One region of the Enterobacter dykesii genome, then DNA from elsewhere that is predicted to be linked to it. Evidence: predicted binding sites of a transcription regulator. Region 1 holds the regulator's gene; each other region holds the start of a gene.
What was found. Region 1 encodes CRP, which controls carbon source genes, mostly activating them, when cyclic AMP is high. Its sites were predicted from a motif close to ATGTGANNNNNNTCACAT; they were not measured.
Positions count from the first base shown of each region.

Region 2: a site for CRP is predicted at 2,461-2,478, ahead of rhaS (HTH-type transcriptional activator RhaS). Genes of this name have one in related genera too.
Region 3: a site for CRP is predicted at 2,711-2,728, ahead of F0320_RS14575 (CidA/LrgA family protein). Genes of this name have one in related genera too.
Region 4: a site for CRP is predicted at 1,891-1,908, ahead of ldtB (L,D-transpeptidase). Genes of this name have one in related genera too.

Region 1 is NZ_CP126604.1:4,142,517-4,146,870, reverse strand. It holds gene F0320_RS19880 (YccS/YhfK family putative transporter) at 1-1,647, opposite strand, end outside; gene crp (cAMP-activated global transcriptional regulator CRP) at 1,705-2,337, opposite strand; gene F0320_RS19870 (OsmC family protein) at 2,649-3,053, shown strand; gene F0320_RS19865 (phosphoribulokinase) at 3,120-3,989, opposite strand; gene F0320_RS19860 (YheU family protein) at 4,020-4,238, opposite strand; gene F0320_RS19855 (hydrolase) at 4,235-4,354, opposite strand, start outside.
Region 2 is NZ_CP126604.1:4,457,076-4,461,429, reverse strand. It holds gene rhaA (L-rhamnose isomerase) at 1-839, opposite strand, end outside; gene rhaB (rhamnulokinase) at 836-2,305, opposite strand; gene rhaS (HTH-type transcriptional activator RhaS) at 2,606-3,442, shown strand; gene rhaR (HTH-type transcriptional activator RhaR) at 3,516-4,354, shown strand, end outside.
Region 3 is NZ_CP126604.1:3,049,622-3,053,975, forward strand. It holds gene F0320_RS14565 (carbohydrate porin) at 29-1,318, opposite strand; gene dusC (tRNA dihydrouridine(16) synthase DusC) at 1,677-2,609, opposite strand; gene F0320_RS14575 (CidA/LrgA family protein) at 2,777-3,172, shown strand; gene F0320_RS14580 (CidB/LrgB family autolysis modulator) at 3,169-3,864, shown strand; gene cdd (cytidine deaminase) at 3,994-4,354, shown strand, end outside.
Region 4 is NZ_CP126604.1:1,359,558-1,363,911, reverse strand. It holds gene F0320_RS06440 (glycoside hydrolase family 31 protein) at 1-99, shown strand, start outside; gene F0320_RS06435 (ABC-F family ATPase) at 190-1,785, opposite strand; gene ldtB (L,D-transpeptidase) at 2,008-2,928, shown strand; gene F0320_RS06425 (GntR family transcriptional regulator) at 2,971-3,687, opposite strand; gene F0320_RS06420 (PTS sugar transporter subunit IIC) at 3,703-4,354, opposite strand, start outside.

The sequences.
Region 1 (4,354 bases):
GTTGACCTTCATCCGCTGATAGGCCAGCGGGGAGGGCTGCGGGTCGTCGCTCAGGATCAGGCGAATAGCCTGCTGGTCGGCTTCCAGCGCGTCGTGGGCGTTTTGCCTCAGCAGCCCGCTCTGCCACTGCGGCCACAGCCAGACCATTCCGCCAAAGGCAATCAGGCACCCGATCAGGGTATCAATCAGCCTGGCGACAATAAACTGTTCGCCGTTCAGCGTAAGCAACTGCAGGGTGTATACCGCCGTCACCGTAAAGCCCACCATCGCCCAGCCGTAGTTTTTGCGGATAATCAGGTAGCTCACCAGCGTAATCGCCAGCATCCCTGCCAGGGTATAGCCTTCCGGCACGTGGAAGTGCAGCGTCACGCCCGCGATGATCAGCCCGGCCATCGTTCCGCCGGCCCGATGCAGAATACGCACCCGCGTGGCGCCGTAGCCGTTCTGGGTGACAAACAGCACGGTCATTAAGATCCAGTACGGTTTCGGCAGGTGCAGCGCCATGCCCATCAGGCTGGCGGTACTGAGCATCACGCTGATCCTTGCGGCGTTGCGCAGGGCGGACGATTTAAGAGAAAGATAGCTTTTGAGCGCGGGCAATAGCGGCAGCCGTTTCTGCTTATCCGCCATCAGGTCGCGGGGATAAAGCGGGCGCTGCGTGCGCAACACGCGGGCAATGCGGCTGAAGTGCCAGGCGGCAAACTGGCCGACTGGGTTATCGGGATGCTGGCGGGCGATTTTCTCCAGCGCGCCCAGCTGCTTGTCCATGTTAAAGCGCGTCGGGTAGCGGTGGTAGAGAATATCGTCGGCCAGCACGCGCAGACGTGCGGACACAGTTTGTGCGTTCCAGCGGATCACCGCTTCGGCGTGGCTGCGCTCGACCAGCTTTTGCACCTCCTGCGGGTGGTGAAGGCTTACGGAGATGTGCTCCTGTAGATCCAGCCCGACCTGGAAGGTGCGCAGCAGCCGCTTGTACTCGTGGTTCTTGTTGGCGGCGAGCATATGCAGCTGCTGATAGCACTGGCTTATGAGATCCACTACCTTCTGCTGGCGCGTCAGCAGCGGCGGTAAGGATTTTTCCGGATCGGTATGCTGGGTGAGCAGGGTGTATTTGGCTTCGCAGTAATCCGCAAGCTGCACATAGAGCAGGCTCAGGGATTCACGCAGCGGCTGCTCCCGCCACAGCCAGAACCAAAACCAGTTAAACAGCCCGTACCATAATGTCCCCAGGGCGTAGATCAGCAGCGGCTCCCACACCGGCATGTTCCCGGCGAGGCTCAGCGTGAAAATGGCCGCAATCAGCGAAGCGGGAAGCAGGCGGGCATGCAGCGAACTGATTTCCGCCGTGACGCCAAGGGTCATCGCCAGCACGGTCAGGATCAGCGGCAGCGGGATATCCCGGGCAAGCAGAAGCTGCACGGCGAGGCTACACCCGGCAAACAGGCAGCCGCCGATAATCAGGCGTTTGAAAAAGCGCTTATGCGGCGTGTCAAGACCGGCAATATTGCAGCAGGCGGGCACGAGGGAGAACAGCAGACCTTGCTGAAGATGTCCGAGGATCAGGCCTATGGCCACAGGAAGACACAACACCAGCGTTTGTCGCAGTGCGTAGTTAACTTCCGGGTGATAGATCAGCCTGCGCCACATGGGGAGTAGAGACAAAAACGGCGTGACACCTTGCGATGGCACGCCGTTTAAGCGGAATTAACGCGTTCCGTAGACCACGATGGTTTTACCGTGGGCGGAGATCAGGTTTTGATCTTCCAGCATTTTCAGGATACGGCCCACTGTTTCACGGGAGCAACCGACGATCTGACCAATTTCCTGACGGGTAATTTTTATTTGCATGCCGTCCGGGTGGGTCATGGCGTCTGGCTGTTTCGCCAGGTTCAGCAGGGTTTGCGCGATACGGCCGGTAACGTCCAGGAAGGCGAGGTTACCCACTTTCTCTGACGTCACCTGCAGACGGCGCGCCATCTGGGAAGAAAGACGCATCAGGATGTCAGGGTTAACCTGAATCAGCTGACGGAACTTCTTGTAAGAAATTTCAGCCACTTCACATGCTGTCTTTGCACGAACCCAGGCGCTACGTTCCTGGCCCTCTTCAAACAGGCCCAGTTCACCGATGAAATCGCCCTGGTTCAGATAAGAAAGGATCATCTCTTTCCCTTCTTCATCTTTGATCAGCACTGCCACCGAGCCTTTAACGATGTAATACAACGTTTCCGCTTTTTCACCCTGGTGAATCAGCGTGCTCTTCGATGGGTACTTATGAATGTGGCAATGAGACAAGAACCATTCGAGAGTCGGGTCTGTTTGCGGTTTGCCAAGCACCATGCGCTGTTATCCTCTGTTATAAGCTGTCACCAGAGTCATCAGATGCATCCGGACTCTGGGGTTGCAATCGAATTCTTACCCATACCCTGGGAAGTCGGCTACCGTAACGTTTCGCAGCCAGTAAAGTTTGATGTCCTCTGCATACATGTGTAACGTCAATGTATTACTGTAGCATCCTGAGTGTTTTAGCATAGCTTTCGCCGCGTGTCTCCTGGTGTCTCGCTTCAGCATGATGCAGGTCGCCTTCCATTGCGAGAAATGTAACGCACGCGTAATCTGTCACCAAAAATGCAACGTTGGAGTTAATGAATATGCAAGCGCGCGTGAAATGGGTTGAAGGTTTAACGTTCCTGGGCGAGTCCGCGTCAGGACACCAGATTTTGATGGACGGTAACTCCGGCGATAAAGCGCCAAGCCCAATGGAAATGGTGCTGATGGCGGCAGGCGGATGCAGCGCGATTGACGTAGTGTCGATTCTGCAAAAAGGTCGTCATGACGTGACGGATTGTGAGGTTAAACTCACGTCAGAACGTCGCGAAGAGGCGCCACGCCTGTTCACCCATATTAACCTGCACTTTGTGGTCACCGGTAAAGAGCTGAAAGACGCGGCGGTCTCGCGTGCGGTGGACCTGTCTGCGGAGAAGTACTGCTCTGTGGCGTTAATGCTGGAGAAAGCGGTAAAAATCACGCATTCGTATGAAGTGATCGAGGCGTGATTGATGGGGCATCGTGCGTGTTGATGCCCTCACCCTAACCCTCTCCTACAGGGAGAGGGAACATGCTCACGCGATCTGTTTCCCTTCCATCAGTCGCTCCACCAGCGGCGTCATGATGAGCTCCATCGCCAGCCCCATTTTTCCGCCCGGCACGACTAACGTATTCATGTGCGAAATAAACGAGCCCTGCAGCATTGCCAGCAGCCACGGGTAATCAATGCCTGCGAGATTGCGGAAATGGATCACCACAAAGCTCTCATCCAGCGACGGGATGCTTTTAGCGGCAAACGGGTTTGAGGTGTCCACCGTCGGCACGCGCTGGAAGTTGATATGGGTGCGGGAAAACTGCGGCGTCAGGAAGTTAATGTAATCCTCCATGGAGCGCACCACGGAGTCCATCACTGCCTCTCGCGAATGGCCGCGCTCGCTCATGTCGCGGGTCAGCTTCTGGATCCACTCCAGGTTAACGATAGGGACCACGCCGACCAGCAGATCCACATGGCGCGCCACGTCGTGTTGAGGGGTGACCACGCCGCCGTGCAATCCCTCGTAAAACAGGACGTCGGTGGGTTCCGGCAGCGACTGCCACGGGGTAAAGGTTCCCGGTACCTGATTCCAGGGTACGGCTTCATCATAGGTGTGCAGATACTTGCGGGACTGCCCTTTGCCGCTCTTACCGTACTCTATAAAGGTTTGTTCCAGCAGGCCGAAGTCATTGGCTTCCGGGCCGAAGTAGCTGATGTGTTTACCCGAATCGCGCGCCTTACGAATGGCCATGTCCATCTCCGGACGCGTGTAGCGGTGAAAGCTGTCGCCTTCGACCTCCGCCGCGCGGAGATTCAGCTGGGCGAAAATCTTGCGAAATGCGAGGCTGGTGGTGGTGGTTCCCGCACCACTCGACCCCGTAACGGCAATAACCGGATGTCTGGCAGACATAGCAACTCCCTGACTGAAAAGGGTGGAAGATCAGCCGTGAAACGCGTTGCGGGGCATGATATTGACCGTCTCATGCAGTTCTGACCACACCAGCACCACGTCGCCGCTTTTCAGCTGGCGCTTAACATCGTTGACCTTTTGCTCAAGCGAGCGTTCCTGTTCACCATAATCGGTGCCTTCGCGTAATACAAAGCTTTCAATCAGATTATCGAGCGTAATGGGCGCCAGATCCTGCCAGGGAATAATCATTTTGCACCGTCCAGATAAGGGGTTAGCCAGTCAGGAATACGCGTCTCAAGCCACATTTTCGGGCGGCGCAGCGTGCCGCCGATAAACCCGACGTGGCCGCCATGCTCGGTCAACTG
Region 2 (4,354 bases), 310 kb from region 1:
ACGTAGAGCATGGCAGCGGAGATTTTGTCGGAGATCGCCTCGGTCGGATGGAAGTGACCGGCATCCAGGCACAGCGCGGTCTGGCGGCTGGTGGCGTACCCCATGTAGAACTCGTTCGAGCCGACGGTGTAGCTTTCGGCGCCAATGCCGAACAGCTTGCTCTCCACGGCGTCGATGTGGTGCGCCGGGTCCAGCTTCTCGCTGATGGCCTCATCCAGCGCGGCCAGCAGGCGCTGACGCGGGGCCAGGCGGTCGACGGTGATGTCTTTCATGCCGTCCGGGATCCAGATGTTCATTACTGACGGCGTGCCGAGCTGCTCGCCGAAATACGCCGAAACGCGGCGGCTGGCCTTCACGTGGTCGATCCAGAACTGGCGGATTTTGTCGTTGGCGTGCGCGAGGGTAAAACCGTCGGCGCTCAGCGGGTGCGAGAAGCAGGACGGGTTAAAGTCCAGACCAAGCTTGTTGGTTTTCGCCCACGCCACCCAGTTTTTAAAGTGTTCCGGTTTGATCTCGTTACGCGCTACCGGTGCGTCGGACTCCAGATAAATCGCATGCAGGTTCAGGCGTTTTGGCCCCGGGATCAGGCTCAGCGCCAGCTCCAGGTCTGCACGCAGTTCGGTGGCGTTGCGCGCTTTGCCCGGGTAGTTACCCGTCGCCTGAATACCCCCCGTCAGAGAACCGCCCGGGTTCTCGAAGCCGGCGACGTCATCACCCTGCCAGCAATGCATAGACACTGGCAGACGGTCGAGCTGGCGCAGCGCCGTTTCGACATCCACGCCGACGGCGGCGAAACGCTGTTTAGCCAGCTCCCAGGCTTGTTCTAATTGAGTGGTCATGCGCAAAGCTCCTTAGTCAGTCGTTTTTGCTGAAACTGCGCCCGGTAGCGGGCTATTTCATGGCAGGGATTGGGGGTGAAGGTTGTCAGGCGGGTATTCGCGGTGACCACCGAACGGAATTCATCGACATCAGAAAGTTCGTCCAGGGTCATCAGCTGAATACCGATGTTGCCGAGCGTCGAAGCCTCCACCGGCCCCGCCACCACGGTGATGCCGCAGGCATCGGCGCAGATCTGGTTCAGCAGTTGGTTCTGGCAGCCTCCGCCCACGATATGCAACTGGCTGAACGGTGCGCCTCGCAGGTCGACCAGCTCGCTCAGTACATCCGCGTAGAGAAGGGCGAGGCTGTCAAAAATACAGCGCGCCAGCTCGGCAGGACGGGAAGGCACCGGCTGCCCGGCTTCGAAACAGGCGGACTGGATTTCGACGCTCATATGCACCGGGTTAATAAAGCGGTCGTCGTTCGGGTTAATCAGGAACGTACAGGCCTTCAGCTTTTCGGTTTCTGCGATAAGCGCGGGCAGGTCGGTAATGTGCTGCTCTTTCAGCATTCGCTGGAGCAGCCACAGGCCCATGATGTTCTTCAGAACGCGGTAGCGCCCTTCGGCACCGCCTTCGTTAGTGATGTTGGCCGCCATCGCGGCGTCGCTGGTGTACGGCGTTTTGCTCTCAAAACCCATCAGCGACCAGGTGCCGGACGAGAGGTAGGCCGCGTCTTTACTGGCCAGCGGGGATGCAATTACTGCGCTGGCGGTATCGTGACTGGCGACGGCAACGACGGGGATTTCATTCCCCTGCGGGCAAATCCACCGACCTATCACATTTCCGGGGTGCGTTGGCGTGCCGAACCAGGAGGGCGAGGCGCCCGTCCAGGTCAGCAGGGTTTCATCCCAGCTATCGGTGTTGATGTTGACCAGCTGCGTGGTGGTGGCGTTGGTGTATTCCCAGTTCATGTTGCCGGTCAGCCGATAGCTTAAGTAGTCCGGAATGAGTAACGCGTGCGTCACCTTTTTGACCAGCTCCGGCTGCTGCTCAACCAGCGCGCGCAGCTGAAACAGCGTGTTAAACGGCAGAAACTGAATACCGCTGCGGCCATAGATGTTGTCCATGCCAAGCTGTGCGATGGCGTGTGCCATCAGCCCGTCGGTGCGACTGTCGCGATACGAGACGGGCAGGCCGACGCGTTCGCCGCGGCTGTCGAGCAGAACGTAGTCCACGCCCCAGGTATCGATGCCGATGCTGTCGATGCGAATGCCGTCATTGCAGACGTTGTTTAGCCCGGTGCGGATCTCCGCTTCCAGGGCATCAATATCCCAGGTATCAAAACCGTCCTGTTTTTGCAGGCAGTTGGCGAAACGGTGCATTTCGCGAAGCGTAAGCGTGCGCCGATCGCAGTCCCAGGTGGCGAGCATTACGCGGCCGCTGGATGCGCCTAAATCGACAGCCACACAATGGCGAAAAGTCATGGTCAGGTCCCTTCTTAAGTCATTGGTGCTGAGTGTAAAAAAGGGACGAAAAGACCACCTTCTCGTCACTGACAGCACGAATCTCGCGCTGGCAAGAAAGCAAAGATGATCGTGAGGAAGTTCACAATTTCCTGTTATGGCAGGGTTTTCGGGCAATGTGACGCTGACCGCATTTCCCGATTTTTCCGTCTGTTTCTTGAAAAACTGACGGCTTTTGCGCCGTTTGCTGTCAAAAATTTAAGGTGAGTGCGGAAGGCCTTAATTACTATTCGAGAACTTTCCTCATTGGTGGGGGCCGTTATGACCGTATTGCACAGCGTCGATTTTTTCCCGTCGGGAACGTCTCCGGTTGCGATAGAGCCCCGGCTCCCGCAGGCTGCGTTTCCTGAACATCATCATGATTTTCATGAAATTGTGATTGTCGAGCATGGAACGGGTATTCATGTCTTCAACGGCCAGCCCTACACCATCAGCGGCGGTATGGTGTGCTTCGTGCGCGATCACGACAGGCATTTGTATGAACATACCGACAACCTGTGCCTGACCAACGTGCTCTATCGTTCGCCGGACGCGTTCCAGTTTCTGTCGGGGTTGAACAAGCTACTGCCCCAGGAGCAGGATGGACACTACCCGTCTCACTGGCGGGTCAATCAGTCCACGTTGCAGCAGGTGCGCCAGCTGGTGAATCAACTGGAGCAGAGCGAGGGCGGGCAGGAGACGTATGCTATTGCCTCCCGAGAGCTGCTGTTTATGCAACTGCTGGTGCTGCTGCGTCGCAGCAGCCTTGTGGAAGGGCTGGAAAATAACGACGCGCGCCTGAACCATCTGATGGCCTGGCTGGAAGATCATTTCACCGAGGATGTCTGCTGGGAGACGCTGGCGGATGATTTTTCACTGTCCCTGCGCACCCTGCATCGCCAGCTTAAGCAGCACACCGGGCTGACGCCGCAGCGCTACCTTAACCGTCTGCGCCTGATCAAAGCGCGTCATCTTTTACGTCACACCGACGAAAGCGTCACGGATATTGCCTACTGCTGTGGTTTTAGCGACAGCAATCACTTTTCAACGCTGTTTCGCCGGGAATTTAGCTGGTCGCCGCGCGATATCCGTCAGGGAAAGGATGCTTCACTCCAGTAACGCGAATGCAATCACCGTTTTATTGCCGCAAAAAGGCTAATAATATCCGGTTATTCACCGTAGAGGTGGTGGTGTGGCCGCTCAGTTAATTCTTCGCAAAGATGATTTTTTTGCCTCCGCGAGTCAGGCCGTCGCGGTGGCCGACCGCTACCCGCAAAATGTCTTTGCCGAGCATACCCACGAGTTTTGCGAGCTGGTGCTGGTATGGCGCGGCAACGGCTTACACATCCTCAACGACCGGCCTTACCGCATCACGCGTGGCGATCTGTTTTACATCCGCGCCGAAGACAAACACGCTTACGCCTCGGTTAACGATCTGGTGTTGCAGAACGTTATCTACTGCCCGGACAGGCTTAAACTGAATGTCGACTGGCCGGCCCATATCCCCGGTTTTCTCAATGCCAGAGGCGAACCCCACTGGCGCTTAAGCAGCAACGGCATGACTCAGGTGCGCCAGACGATCGCCCAGCTGGAGCAGGAGAGTCAGAAGCACGATCCCGTGGCAAATCCGATGGCGGAACTGCTGTTCGCCCAGCTGGTGATGACCCTCAAACGTCATCGTTACGCGACCGATAACCCCTCCGCAACCGTCCAGGAAGCGCTGCTGGACAAGCTGATTGCCCGGCTTGCGGGCAGCCTGAACAAAAGTTTCGTGCTGGAAACGTTTTGCGAGCAGGAGCAGTGCAGCGAGCGCGCGCTGCGCCAGCAGTTCCGCACCCAGACGGGGATGACGGTGAACCACTACCTGCGCCAGCTGCGCATCTGCCACGCCCAGTACCTGTTGCAGCATACCGAGCTGATGGTCAGTGAAGTGGCGATGCGCAGCGGATTTGAGGACAGTAATTACTTTTCGGTGGTGTTTAACCGCGAGGTGGGGATGACGCCGGTTCAGTGGCGTCATCGCAGTCGAAA
Region 3 (4,354 bases), 1.1 Mb from region 1:
ATCAGAAACGTGACGCGGATCGACATTGCTAGAACGTCACGACAGTTTTCAGCTCCGTCACCCAGGCATCCTGCGTCCGGGATACCCCGCCGGGATGGTGCCAGTACTGAATGCCCGGCTGCAGTTCAAGCCACGGCACGGGACGAAAACGGTAGTAAAACTCGCCGTTCAGGGAATGGCCCGGCACCGGATGATACGCCGGATTGGTGTAATCGCTAACGCCGCTCAGGCTGTTCAGGTAACGCTGATTGCGGGCGTACTGGCTGCTCATATCAATCCAGGTCAAGCCAAAGCCAATCCAGTCTTCCGGTCGCGCGTCAAACAGCCCGCGGTAGCGCAGCGAGGCGGCGTAAACCTGGTGCATGTAGTTGGTGCGCTGATCCGCAAGGCTCATGCTGAACGAGGTGCTCAACCCGCGATTCGGATCGTCCTGATGCTGCGTAAGCTGCTGGTTCAGCCCGGCGTACATGAACCAGGTCCGGCTGTGCGTATCGAATCCGTCCGGGTCCGTCGCGCCCGCCCCACCGGATTTGCCGCGATAGAGATCGGTTTGCGGCGCGTTGGTAAACACCACGCCCAGGTTGTACGCCCCCGGCAGGCCGTTAATCAGCGGACGCGCTTCGATTTCAACCGGCAGTAAAACCCCTTTGCTGCCCTTCGTCGACCAGCTCCACGCGTGGCTGCGGCTGGAGGCCTCCGGATTTTGCTCCATCACGCCGCCCTTCAGGGTTAGCGTCGGCGTTAATTTATACGCAAGCGTGGTGCCCCAGGTGTGAACGTTCCAGTTGTTCCACGTCAGCGAGTTGGCTGACTTCCCGCCGCACTGCGACAGCAGCTGGAAATCACAGGGGATGATTTGATCGAAGGTCTGCACCTTGTTCATCATCCCGATGCGCCAGGTCAGACGCCGGTCGTCAAAGCTGCGGGCAAAGGTCAGCCAGCCCAGACGGGTAATCGACTGCCCTCCCCAGCTCTCCTGGGTCAGGTCGTTAAAGTTAACGCGAGGGTCCTGCACGCGCTTGGTGGTGAGGTCGTCATTGTGGTTGCGGTTGACGATGTTCCCCTCGATACGCGCATCCGGGATACCGGTCCAGCGCTCCAGGTCCTGGTTGAAGGTCAGCGCGAACTGGTCAATATAGGCCACGTGGGAGTCGTGGTTATATCCGCCACCGCCGTTCCAGCCAATTTCATTCAGGTATCCGAGGTTATAGGTAAAACCGTTATCGTTAAGGATTTTACGTATGCCGAGCATTTCTCCCAGAACAGGCTCCGGGGGAGCTTCAAACCCTAATACCGTTCCGTTCCAGTCTTGCGCCATCGACAGCGGGGATATCGCCAATATGGCGAACGCAAAGAGTTTATTTTTATATGCCATGATAACAACCTGTGCTTGAGTATTTTGTGCGTAACCGGCCGCAGGAAATTTTCTATTCCCTGTCGAGATTTCATTTTTTTAAAATCAGTAAAAAGCGCTAAGCCAAATTTCTCTCCTGCGTAAACGAGAGGCAAAAAAAAACCTAAGCGCTCCACAGCGAAAATGCTGTGAAACGCTTAGGTTTTGCCTGTTAACCAGTAACAATCCTGCGTTGAAAACAGTGGCACCTTAACACCGTCGCGCCACGTTGAAAACCAGAACGGTTTTCTGATTTAAAAAAGTGTGAGCAATTTAACGCTTATTATTTTGACTGAATCACCCGGGCAATATCAGACGAAGTCTGCAATGTACGAATTTCCTGAAATAATCCCAGCGCTTCATCGTACTCTTTACGTAAATAACTCAGCCACTGCTTAATTCGCGCGACGTGATACAAACCGGTATCGCCCTGCTTTTCCAGTCGGCTGTATTTTTGCAGCAACGTGACGACGTCTGCCCACGGCATTCGCGGCTCGTTATATTTCACCACCCGGCTGAGGTTCGGCACATTCAGGGCGCCGCGACCGATCATTACCGCATCGCAGCCGGTGTCCTTCAGACAGGCCTGCGCGCTCTCGTAATCCCAGATTTCGCCGTTGGCGATGACCGGAATGGTGAGGCGCTTGCGGATCTCACCGATCGCCTGCCAGTTTATGCGCTCGGCTTTATAGCCATCCTCTTTGGTGCGGCCATGCACCACCAGCTCGGTGGCCCCGGCCTGCTGCACCGCATCGGCGATCTCGAACTGCCGCGCTTCGCTGTCCCAGCCCAGGCGCACCTTCACCGTCACCGGCAAATGCGAAGGCACGGCCTCACGCATCGCTTTCGCACCGCGGTAAATCAGCTCAGGATCTTTCAGCAAGGTCGCCCCGCCGCCGCTGCCGTTAACCAGCTTCGACGGACAACCGCAGTTGAGATCCACCCCGTAAGAGCCCAGCTCAACCGCGCGGGCGGCGTTTTCCGCCAGCCATTCGGGGTACTGGCCGAGCAGCTGAATACGCACCAGCGTGCCGGAAGAGGTCCGGCTCTGGTTGTGCAGCTCGGGGCACAGGCGGAAGAAGGATTTTACCGGCAACAGCATATCGACCACGCGCAGAAATTCCGTCACGCAGAGATCGTAATCGTTCACCTCGGTCAGAAGCTCGCGCACGAGGGAGTCGAGCACGCCTTCCATTGGGGCCAGTAAAACACGCATAGCAGTACCTGTGAAAAAAGACGCGCTATAGTATCTGCTCTGTATGTATGTGGAAAGCGCGACTTTCCATTCTGGAATGTCTGGTATGCTCAAATTTCATGATGTGATCCGTGGCACATTTTTGAGTTTAATTGTATGATGAATGCGTTTCAGCAAGGACTATCACCATGAGCAAATCATTGAACATTATCTGGCAATATCTGCGCGCATTCGTCCTGATTTACGCCTGCCTGTATGCCGGGATTTTCATCGCGTCGCTGCTGCCCATCGTCATTCCCGGCAGCATTATCGGCATGCTGATCCTCTTCGTTTTGCTGGCGCTGCAAATCCTGCCCGCAAAATGGGTCAATCCCGGCTGCTTCGTCCTTATTCGCTATATGGCGCTGCTTTTCGTGCCTATCGGCGTCGGGGTCATGCAGTATTTTGATTTGCTCAAGGCCCAGTTCGGCCCGATTGTGGTCTCCTGCGCGGTCAGTACGCTGGTGGTTTTCCTGGTGGTGAGCTGGAGTTCGCATATGGTGCATGGCGAACGTAACGTGGTCGGGGAGAAAACAAAAAAATGATGGCCAATATCTGGTGGTCGCTGCCGTTAACCCTGGTGGTATTCTTCGCCGCGCGCAAGCTTGCCGCACGTTTCAAAATGCCGTTGCTGAACCCGCTGCTGGTGGCAATGGTGGTGATTATTCCGTTCCTTCTGCTCACCGGCATTCCCTACGATCGCTACTTTGCCGGCAGCAAAATCTTAAACGACCTGCTGCAGCCTGCCGTTGTGGCGCTCGCCTTTCCTTTATATGAACAGCTGCACCAGATCCGCGCCCGCTGGAAATCCATCATTACCATCTGTTTTGTGGGCAGCCTCGTGGCGATGATCACCGGAACGTCGGTGGCGCTGTTGATGGGGGCCTCGCCGCAGATTGCCGCCTCTATCCTGCCTAAATCGGTGACCACGCCTATCGCGATGGCGGTTGGCGGCAGCCTCGGCGGTATTCCGGCCATCAGCGCGATGTGCGTCATTTTCGTCGGTATTCTCGGTGCGGTGTTTGGCCACACCCTGCTAAACGGGATGCGTATTCACACTAAAGCTGCCCGGGGACTGTCGATGGGGACAGCTTCCCACGCCCTGGGCACCGCCCGCTGCGCGGAGCTGGATTATCAGGAAGGGGCGTTTAGCTCGCTGGCGCTAGTGATCTGCGGGATTATCACCTCCCTGCTGGCCCCGTTCATTTTCCCGCTGATTCTGGCGGTGATGGGCTAAAATTTGCGATGCGTCGCGCAAATTTCATTTTGATTTCATAAGTTGCATACATAATGAGAAGTGGATCACATATAAAGCCCTAACGGCTCCGTAAACTACCGATCCATTAACCTTTATGAGGCAAACGCCATGCACCCACGTTTTCAAGCTGCTTTCGCCCAGCTTGCAGAGAATTTGCAGTCAGCCCTGGCTCCCGTTCTGGCAGATGCACACTTCCCCGCCCTGCTGACCGTGGAGCAGGTCACGATGCTGAAACAGGCAACGGGACTGGACGAAGACGCGCTGGCTTTCGCACTGCTTCCTCTGGCTGCCGCCTGCGCGCGGGCCGATCTCTCCCACTTTAACGTCGGGGCCATTGCGCGCGGCGTCAGCGGCACCTGGTACTTCGGCGGCAATATGGAGTTCCTGGGCGCAACCATGCAGCAAACCGTGCACGCCGAGCAGAGCGCCATCAGCCACGCCTGGCTGCGCGGTGAAAAAGCCCTGAGCG
Region 4 (4,354 bases), 1.8 Mb from region 1:
TATCGTCCGGCTTGGAAAGTACTGAAGGTGTCATTACCAGCGGGGGAGAAACGCAAACTGCTGGTGAACGGGGCTGAAGGGAGCGAGTGGGTGATCTAGTGCGGCCTGATGCCCTCACCCTAACCCTCTCCCACTGGGAGAGGGAACAGAACGTAGGCCGGGTAAGGCGAAGCCGCCACCCGGCTTTTTTTAGCCGTCAATACCTTTACTGCGCAGGTAATCTTCGTAGTTACCGGTGAAGTCCACCACGCGCTCTGGCGTAATTTCGATCACGCGGGTCGCCAGCGAGCTGACGAACTCGCGGTCGTGAGAAACGAAGATCAGGGTACCCTGATACATCTCCAGCGCCATGTTCAGGGATTCGATAGATTCCATATCCAGGTGGTTAGTCGGTTCGTCCATCACCAGGATGTTTGGTTTTTCCATCATCAGCTTGCCGAACAGCATGCGTCCCTTCTCACCACCGGAGAGCACCTTAGCCGGCTTTTTGATGTCGTCCTGGCTGAACAGCAGACGACCCAGGATGCTGCGCACCGCCTGCTCGTCGTCGCCTTCCTGCTTCCACTGGCTCATCCAGTCGAAGACGGTGAGGTCGTTTTCGAACTCGTACTCATGATCCTGCGCGTAGTAGCCAATCTGCGCGTTTTCAGACCACTTCACGGTGCCGTTGTCCGGCTGCAGTTCGCCGACCAGCGTTTTCAGCATGGTGGATTTACCCACGCCGTTGGCGCCGAGGATGGCAATCTTCTCGCCCACTTCCAGCAGCAGGTTGAACTTTTTAAACAGCGGACCGTTCTCAAAGCCTTTTGCCAGGGCTTCCACTTCCAGCGCGTTACGGAACAGCTTCTTGTCCTGCTCGAAGCGGATGAACGGGTTCTGACGGCTGGAGGCTTTGACTTCGTCCAGCTTGATTTTGTCGATCTGACGGGCACGCGAGGTCGCCTGACGCGACTTAGAGGCGTTGGCGCTAAAGCGGCTGACGAAGGACTGCAGGTCAGCAATCTGCGCTTTCTTCTTGGCGTTATCCGCCAGCAGACGTTCACGCGCCTGGGTGGCCGCCGTCATGTACTCGTCGTAGTTGCCCGGGTAAACGCGCAGCTCGCCGTAGTCCAGATCCGCCATGTGCGTACAGACCATGTTCAGGAAGTGACGGTCGTGCGAGATGATGATCATGGTGCTGTCGCGATCGTTCAGCGTCTGCTCCAGCCAGCGGATGGTGTCGATGTCCAGGTTGTTCGTCGGTTCGTCGAGCAGCAGGATGTCCGGGTTAGAGAACAGCGCCTGTGCCAGCAGCACGCGCAGCTTCCAGCCCGGCGCCACTTCGCTCATCGGGCCGTAATGTTGTTCTACCGGAATGCCGACGCCCAGCAGCAGCTCGCCCGCGCGCGCTTCCGCAGAGTAGCCGTCCATCTCGCCGTACTGCGTTTCCAGATCGGCCACTTTATAGCCGTCTTCTTCGCTCATTTCGGCAAGCGCGTAGATGCGATCGCGTTCCTGCTTCACTTCCCACAGTTCCCCATGCCCCATGATCACGGTGTCGAGCACGGTGAACTCTTCGAAGGCGAACTGATCCTGACGCAGCTTACCGATACGCTCGTTAGGGTCGAGCGATACATTGCCGAGCGTCGGCTCCAGGTCACCGCCGAGGATCTTCATAAAGGTGGATTTTCCGCTACCGTTGGCACCAATCAGGCCGTAACGGTTGCCGCCGCCAAATTTGACGGAAATGTTTTCGAACAGCGGCTTACTGCCAAACTGCATAGTGACGTTGCTGGTAACTAACACGGGGAGATTCCTGCGAAAAGTGTGATAAACACGGCATTATGCCACAATTCCGAATTGAGATCCCGTGTTGCGGCAATCCACTAAACTTTAACAAAATCGAAAAAAATGTGATTTCGTACACATCTGAATTCCCTGTGAGCGGGAATGCACATATAATGCGCTCCCATCACAGATTCAGACTTATCAACTCATCGCCAGAATGGCTTAGATACCTCGCACAACATGAACATGAAATTAACAACGCTTTTAGCGGCGGCGTTAGCCGTAGTAGGTTTTTGTAAGACCGCGTCTGCGGTGACGTATCCCCTGCCAACAGACGGTAGCCGTCTGGTAGGCCAGAACCAGGTTGTGACGGTACCAGAAGGTAACTCTCAGCCACTGGAGTATTTCGCTGCGCAGTACCAGCTGGGCCTGTCTAACATGCTGGAAGCGAACCCGGGCGTTGACCCGTATCTGCCGAAAGCGGGTACCGTGCTGAATATTCCTCAGCAGCTGATCCTGCCGGATACCGTTCATGAAGGTATCGTGATTAACAGCGCCGAAATGCGTCTGTATTACTACCCGAAAGGCACCAACACCGTTATCGTGCTGCCAATCGGTATCGGCCAGCTGGGTAAAGACACCCCAATGAACTGGACCACCAAAGTTGAGCGTAAGAAAGCGGGCCCAACCTGGACGCCGACTGCCAAAATGCACGCGGAATACATCGCTGCGGGCGAACCGCTGCCAGCCGTTGTACCGGCAGGCCCGGATAACCCAATGGGTCTGTACGCGCTGTACATTGGCCGCCTGTACGCTATCCACGGTACCAACGCCAACTTCGGTATCGGCCTGCGCGTAAGCCACGGCTGCGTGCGTCTGCGTAACGACGACATCAAGTTCCTGTTCGAAAACGTGCCGGTCGGTACGCGCGTGCAGTTCATCAACGAACCGGTGAAGGCGACCTCTGAGCCAGACGGCAGCCGCTACATCGAAGTGCACAACCCGCTGTCCACCAGCGAAGACCAGATCAACAACAACGAAGTCGTCCCTGTTACGCTGAACAGCGCGGTACAGGCGGTGACTTCTCAGCCAGACGTCGAAACGGCGATTGTTGACCAGGCCGTGCAGAACCGCTCCGGTATGCCGGTGCGTTTGAACTGACAGAGAAGCATTAAAAAAGCGGGCCTCGTTGCCCGCTTTTTTTTATCCGTTATTCACGATCACGATCCCGCCGTGGTCGTACCGATAGTGGCAGTGGGCATACTCCAGCGGCGTGCCGTCCTCCAGATAAATCACCTGCTCCACTTCCAGCACCGGATCGGTTTCCTCGCAGACCAGATGCTCCCTGTCCAGCGCGTTGGGCTTAAGCGCCCGCACCACCCGGTACGACCCCATAATTTTCAGCCCCAGCGTCTCCTGCACGTACTGAAACACTGAACCTTCAAGATGGTTTCTCGTCAGGCCCGGTACCAGATTCATCGGCATCACCGTGGAATCCAGCGACATAGGTTCACTGTTCAGCAAACGCAGGCGAATGAAGTCATAGATCGGCGCATCGGCGTTAATCATCAGCGACGCCTGCTCTTTCTCGTTCGGAAAGCGCAGCTCGAAATGCACTACCCGGCTGGTCACCGTGCCCAGATGCTCCCAGGTTTTGGTCGCGCCAAAGTAGTCGCTGCCGGAGAGATCCCACTGCGAAAGCTGGAGGAAGTTTTTGCGGATGAACGTGCCCTGGCCCTGGCGGGTATAGACCAGACCTTCGACGATGAGCTGGCGCATCGCCTGCTGAATGGTCATCCGGCTGGAGTTGAACTCCGCCGCCAGCGCAAACTGGTCCGGCAGGGGTTCATTGGCGGCGTACTGCTGGCTGATAATGCGTTTCTTAATTTCCCGCGCTATGGTGATGTACTTCGCCGCCATCGTCCTTCCTTTCAGTTAGTTTTCTATCCCGCTGTTTTTCAACGCCACTCTCTCGGCAATCTTGAGGAAAGGCAGGTAGAAGAATACACCAAATACGATGATTGCCAACTGCACCACCACCGCCCGCCAGTCTCCCGCCGTGGCCAGCCAGGCGCTGAGAATGGGCGGCGTGGTCCACGGGATCATCACCACGCAGCGCGACATTAACCCCAGCGTGGTACAGAGCCAGGCGAAGTAAATACCGATGGCGGGCAGCAGCACGAACGGGATCATCAGCGGCAGGTTAAAAACGATCGGCAGGCCAAAAATCACCGGCTCGTTGATGTTGAACAGACCGGGCGCCAGCGACAGACGCGCCACCTGCTTCGCCGACTTTTGACGGGAGAAGATAAAGATGGCGATCAGCAGCGAGATCGTGCTGCCCGTGCCGCCCACCATGCCAAAGGTCGGCACGAATATGTTATTGATGATGTGCGGAATGGGCTGGCCGTTGGCGAAGGCCAGCATGTTCTCGTTGGTGTTGATCAGCAGGAACGGCTCCAGCACCACGCTGTTAACGACTGACTGATGAATGCCGAGCGTGAACAGGAAGTTACCGAAGCTGTAGATAAAAATCGTCCCCGGCAGGCTGGTGTTGATCAGCCGCAGCGGCTGCTGGATAAAGGTC